DNA from 2 places in the Paenibacillus sp. N119s genome. Region 1 is predicted to be linked to the other one. Evidence: predicted binding sites of a transcription regulator. Region 1 holds the regulator's gene; the other holds the start of a gene.

The links. Region 1 encodes Rex, which represses fermentation and respiration genes when NADH is low (regulators of the CRP and FNR family bind a similar motif). Its sites were predicted from a motif close to TTGTGAAATATTTCACAA; they were not measured.
Region 2: nirB (nitrite reductase large subunit NirB) is a predicted target of Rex. The motif match lies at 1,628-1,645, and genes of this name have one in related genera.

The regions. Positions count from the first base shown of each region.
Region 1 covers NZ_JCAJRU010000007.1:12,628-16,060, reverse strand. Annotated here, with positions in the region: gene AC5V8P_RS01960 (amidohydrolase) at 13-1,314, opposite strand; gene AC5V8P_RS01955 (redox-sensing transcriptional repressor Rex) at 1,301-1,954, opposite strand; gene dinG (ATP-dependent DNA helicase DinG) at 1,982-3,433, opposite strand, start outside.
Region 2 covers NZ_JCAJRU010000054.1:6,805-10,237, forward strand. Annotated here, with positions in the region: gene treP (PTS system trehalose-specific EIIBC component) at 1-656, shown strand, start outside; gene treR (trehalose operon repressor) at 732-1,475, shown strand; gene nirB (nitrite reductase large subunit NirB) at 1,753-3,433, shown strand, end outside.

The DNA of each region.
Region 1 (3,433 bases):
GTGACACCTGAATTAGCGCGACAGCAGCCCTTCAAAGGCGGCTTGTGCCTCATGTTTGATACGTTCCTCGTCCATCGTCAGGCATTCGCCATTTTTCACAACCTGACGGCCGTCTACCCATACATGAGCCACGTCTTTGGCACTTGCAGAGTATACGGCATGGGAAATAAGATCTGTACGCGGCAAGAAATGAGCCTGATTCAGATCTAACGCGATAAAGTCAGCCTTGTTGCCTGCTGCCAGCGCTCCTACCTCTTTTAAACCGATTGACTTTGCGCCATATTCTGTTGCCAGACGCAGTGCTTCATTGGCAGGAACTGCCGTAGGGTCACCAGACACTCCCTTGTGAATAAGTGCCGCCAGACGCATTTCCTCGAACATATCCAGATTATTATTGCTGGCAGGACCATCTGTTCCAAGAGAAACGGTCACTCCTGCACGCAGTAGTTCAGGCACTCTTGCTACGCCGCTTGCCAGCTTCAAGTTGCTGCCTGGATTATGGGAGACCGCTACACCTCGTTCTGCTAATAAGGCAATTTCTTCGTCGTTCAAGTGAACGCCGTGGGCAACCAGGGAAGGACGAGAGAAAAAGCCAAGCTTATCTAAATGTGCAACTGGACGCAAACCGTAATCACGTACGTTTTGCTCAACTTCGGCGATCGTCTCGGACATGTGCGTATGCAATGGTAAATCGAGATCATGTGCAGCTTGTACGAATTTCTCGATAAACGCAGGCGGACATGTGTACGGGGCATGCGGTGACATCATGGTTGTGATACGGCCGTCTGCTTTACCATGCCAGTTGCGCGCAAAAGTTACGGCCTCGGCCAGCTTGATCCGCTGTTCTTCTTCTGAGCATAGTCCAATTGCTCCACGCATCAGACTTGCACGAATGCCAGACTCTTCAGCTACACGAGCCACCTCATCCATATGGTCGTACATATCCAGGAAAGTCGTGGTTCCACCCTTTAGCATTTCTAACACTGACAAAGATGTTCCCCAGTACACATCTGTAGATGTAAACTTGGCCTCCATAGGCCACATTTTTTCCTGCAGCCACACTTGAAGGGCCAGATCATCTCCATATCCTCGCAGCAGAGACATCGCCGCATGACCATGAGTATTCACCAGACCAGGTAAGAACAATAGCCCCTTACCGTCGATTGCTTCCGTCTCTTCCTCACCAGCAGGCAAAGTCTCGCCAATGTAAGTAATGCGGCTATCCTCCACAATCATAAAACCATGAATTACTCCCGCTTCGGCTCCATTTACGGCAAAAGAACCGTTTTTAATTACCCATTTATTCACTGTCATCTTGTGCTTCTTCCTTTCCATCCTCCAAATAATATGCGAGGCTAAGCAAATCAGTTGTAAAATCTGTGGCATGTATCCGAACGTTAGCCGGTGCCTTGAGAATGATAGGTGCAAAGTTCAGAATCGCCCCAACTCCACTCTCAATGAGCCTGTCAGCTACGTGCTGTGCCTCAAACTCAGGCACTGTAATAATCCCGATTCGAATATTTTTTTCCTTCACAGTCGCTTCCAGTTCATCCATTGGCTGAACGACCAGTGTATTGATTCTGGTCCCAACCTTATCTGGAAACGCATCAAACACTGCCACAATCTTCATATTGTCTTTTAAATATGCGTTATAGTTTGAGAGGGCTTGACCCAGATTACCCGCTCCGACCAGTACTACATTAATCTGCTGGTCGATTTTCAGGATATGGCGTATTTTCTCAATTAGATAAGAAACATCATAACCGATACCCTTCCGGCCAAAATCGCCAAAATAGGCCAGGTCTTTACGGATTTGGGCCGGATTCAAATCCAGCCTCTGCCCCAGCTCTTGAGAAGAGACCGTAGCCACTTCCCGTTTGTGCAGTGCATTCAGATAGCGTAAATATACGGGTAACCTCCGTACGACAGCCTCTGAAATTTTATCTGATTTCATACTTGCTCCCCCTAATTGTAACGGACCTTAGGTGTCCGTCCGTTGTGCCTCTGTCTCCGGGGCGGATTGGAGCCATTCCGCAATGCGTGGCACCATTTGCTCCGATGGCATATGCTCCATTTTGGGTCCCGGCAACGAGTACAAAAAGTGCTTTCCGTAATAGGATTCGATCACACGTGTATCGTAGACAATGACGACTCCGTGGTCGCTCGCTGTACGTACCAACCGACCAAATCCCTGTTTGAAACGGATCACTGCCTGTGGTACAGACAGCTTCATGAATGGATTCTTCTTCTGCTGCTGGAGCAACTCGCTTTTTGCCTCCAGTAACGGGTGATTGGGCGGTTGAAACGGCAAGCGAACGATGGCCAGGCAAGTCAGTGCCTTCCCTGGAATATCGACGCCTTCCCAGAAGCTGCTGGTTCCCAGCAGTACAGAAGCTTTGGCTTCCTGAAACCGGCGGGTTAGCTTGCTGCGGCTTCCACTGTCCACACCTTGTCCTAACACGGTAATATCACTGGATGCCAGCGCTTCTTTGAGCGGCTCATACACTTGCCGGAGCATCCGATAGGAAGTAAACAGAACAAGCATTCTCCCCCGCGTTGCCTGAGCAGTCGCCCCTAGAGAGCTAACGAGCATCTCTACAAAGTGTGCATCCCCTACACTACCCTTCACACTCGGAAAATCCCGCGGAATGACCAGCAACACCTGATCCCTGTAATTAAAAGGGGATGGGAGCTGAGAAGTCATTAATCGTCCTTGATCCGCAGCCTCCTGCAAGCCGAGTTGCTCGGTCATGTACTGAAATGACTTATCTACCGATAAAGTAGCAGATGTCAGAATAATACTTCTTTTTTTGTCAAAAAACATTTCTTTCAACTGACGGCTCACATCGACGGGCACCGCATAAAATTGCAATGACTTACTACGGAATTGCCCACTCGCTTCGAGCCAGTATACGGTTGTTTCATCATCGAGTCGTATAAAGAAACGTAAATTTTCCTTAATTCCCGCCAAATCCTTAAACAGACCCGTAATATCTGTAATGAGACTATCTGCCGCATAATCGTCATGTTCTTCCTTGACATCCAGCATCAGCTTGTCGCCCTTGCGCAAAATTTCGCTCAGCGTTACATATAGCTGATTTTCCAATGCTGCCGCCTGATCCCACTTCGCGGGCTTCGCCGACGGTTTCAGACGTGAAGAAAACTGCCCTGTTTCTCCCGGCGTTGCATCAGTACGTTCCGGCAACATGCCAAACAGCTTATCGCTTAACAGGTCCCAAGTTTCCTTAACCTCTAAAACGAGTGGATACAGCTGGTCAATGGTTGAGGCCCATTCTGTTGACTTCTCATGCCCCGATTTTGCCAACTGCTGACGTAGCGAAGGCAATTGTCCATTCTTACTGTCCTTGAACAATCGAGTCAGCGTGTGCACAAGTGTGAAATATTTCATATGCATGCCCAGGTGCTTGCCAGC
Region 2 (3,433 bases), on a different contig from region 1:
TCCCAAACAACTGGGGAGTATTCTTCGTCGGGATGGCAATCGTATTGATTGTGCCGTTCGCTTTAACCTTCATGTATGGGAAACTGCTAAATAAGCGCCGTCAGACACCAGCTACGACACCAGTTAACGACTCCGTACAGACAGATTCGAGCCGCCGCCATTCTGCACTGAATGTGCTGGAAGTAAAGACTCCGGTACTGGGGCATGTGGTGCCATTGGAGCAGGTTCCTGATCCGGCTTTTGCCGAACGGCAGATGGGGCAAGGTATTGCAGTGGAACCGCAGGATGGCCGGATTCTAGCCCCTTTCAGTGGGACGGTCATTCACATCATGGTGAAAAGCAAGCATGCCTTGATTTTGGAGCATCCGACAGGTGTGCAGATTCTGGTACATGTAGGAATCAACACGGTGTCGTTAAAGGGAGAAGGATTCACCATGCATGTGGAGACAGGTCAAACCGTGGAGCAGGGCCAGCTTCTGATGGAATTTGACCGTCAGCTGATCCAGAAATCGGGGTATCCTATTATTACACCGGTTATTGTCCCTGACGGGCAGAGTATGATTGAATCAATTGAAGAATTGCCGGGCGAGGCGAACAATCTGCAATATGTCTTAATGAGAATTCATTTGAATTCTTCATCGGACCATACGAATTAAGTCAGATCCGTCCTGCTAGCCTTTTTTAGTAACTTGGTCAGTGAAAGAATGCTACAATTAACGTGGTGATGAAAATTGACTAAGAATATATTTTTGCAAATTTATCAAGAATACTCGGGACGAATTCAGACAGGCGCATTGGCTCCAGGCTCGAAAATGCCCTCTGAAAATGAACTGGCCCGGGAGTATAACACTTCTCGTGAGACCGTGCGTAAGGCACTTCATTTGCTTGCACAAAATGGGTATATCCATAAAATAAAGGCCAAAGGATCTTTTGTTCTGGATATCGGACGGATGGATTTTCCGATAGGAGGATTGGTCAGTTTTAAAGAAATGTCTGAGCGGATTGGGCGCAAATCACAAACCATTGTTCATGAAAATCAGTTGATTCCCGTTCCAGATGATATAGCTGCTCATCTGGAGATTGACAAAGACAAGTATTGGGTCTGGAAAGTCATTCGTGCACGTGAAATTGAAGGTGAATGCGTCATACTGGATAAAGACTACTTTCGCTCAGACATTGTACCCGTGCTTACCGAGGACATTAGCCGGGAATCCATCTATGAATATCTGGAGGGAGAACTCCATCTTCCAATCAGTTATGCCAAAAAGGTCGTTTCTGTAGAAGATGCAGATGAAGAAGACCGTAGGCTGATGGACCTCCTGAACTATACTCATGTGGTTGTAGTACGTAACTATGTTTATCTGGAAGACACGACATTGTTCCAGTACACCGAATCAAGGCATCGGCTGGACAAATTTCAATTCGTCGATTTTGCCAGACGTTCCCACGGTGAAGAGAGAAAATCCGACTTTTAAGCTGACCCCACCCCTCTTCTTAAGAAGAGGGGTTCCTTTTTGACTTTCAGGGCAAATAGATTTGTTCGATGATACTTCTATCATTACGGCTCTTACCATTATCCCTTGAAGTGAAATAGGGAAAACCCTAATTATTTATAATTTTAACTACATTGTGATCCCGATCACATATAGACCTATCTGCTGTATTAAAATAGAAGCATAAACAGAATTTCATAGGAACGTAGGAGATGTCGTCGGATAGGGAGTATCGTCGAATGAATGGAGGAACCGGTATATGATAAACAGTAAACAAAAGCTTGTGGTTATAGGGAACGGGATGGCTGGTATCAATACGGTCGAACAAATTTTAAAATTAACAGATAAGTACGAAATTACAGTTCTGGGGAGTGAACCGCATCCGAACTATAACAGGATCATGCTCTCTTATGTGCTGGAAGGTAGTAAAACAATAGATGATATCATACTGAACGATTTGCAATGGTATGCGGATCAAGGGATTACTTTATATACAGGAAAAATGGTTAAAAGCATCGACGGTGAGCACAAGAAGATTCACACCGAAGATGGACTGGAAATTGATTACGATGTGGCTTTGATTGCCACTGGTTCACAATCATTTATTCTACCTATTCCGGGCAAAGAGTTACCAGGCGTCATTGGGTTCCGGGATATCGCAGATTGCTCGGCCATGCTGGAGGCGGCGAAGACCTATAAGAAGGCAGCTGTTATTGGTGGAGGTCTGTTGGGGCTGGAGGCAGCTAAAGGCTTGGTCAATCTCGGGATGGATGTTACGGTCGTTCATCTAATGGAAGATTTGATGGAACGTCAGTTGGACCGGGGAGCCTCTGCGATGTTGAAAGCAGAACTGGAACGCCAGGGAATCAAGTTTGCTATGCAAATGCAAACTGCGGAAGTGTACGGTCAAGATCGGGTACAAGGACTGCGCTTCTCGGATGGAAGCGAGCTGGAAGCAGATTTGGTTGTAATGGCCGTCGGGATTAAACCTAATATCCAGGTAGCTAAAGAAAGTGGTATGGAAACGAACCGCGGGATTGTGGTCGATGATTTCATGAGAACCTCCATGCCGGATGTATACGCTGTAGGGGAATGTGTTGAGCACCGTGGAATCTGCTACGGCCTGGTAGCTCCGCTGTTTGAACAGGGAAGTGTGATTGCCAAGCATTTGGCAGGCGTGGATACTGAAGGCTATGCAGGATCGGTAGTTTCCACCAAGCTTAAAATTTCAGGGGTAGATGTTTTCTCAGCTGGCGAATTCATAACCCAGCCTGAACATACGGCGATTGTAGCGAAGGATGAGTGGAAGCGAACATACAAAAAGGTACTGCTTCGTGATAATAAAATTGTTGGTACTGTACTGTTCGGTGATGTGAGTGAATCTGCTAGTCTGCAAAAATATGTGCGTCAGCAAACGGAAATGACAGATGAGATCTATGGACAGATCATGGGTACTGGATGCGGCAATCACGGGGCGAAAACGTCATCCGTTGAAACTATGGCGGACGATGAAATTGTCTGCGGCTGTAACGGTGTGACTAAAAAGGCAATTGTGGAAGCAATCAATGAAAATGGACTAACCACCGTGGATGAAATTAAGGCATGTACTGGAGCTACGCGTTCCTGCGGAGGATGTAAGCCGGTGGTTGAGCAAATTTTGCAATATGTTCTTGGAGACAGCTTCAAAACATCAGCCAAGCAGGGAATATGTGGTTGCACAACCTTGAGCCGGGACGAGATTGTTGAAGCAATCAAAACCAAAGGGCTGACCACTACGCGTGAAGTGATGAATGTACTCGGCTGGCATAATGATGAAGGATGCTCCAAATGCCGTCCAGCGCTGAATTATTACTTGGGTATGATTAATCCTGATACCTATGAAAATGAGGGAGATTCCCGGTTTGTAAATGAGCGATTGCACGCGAACATTCAAAAGGATG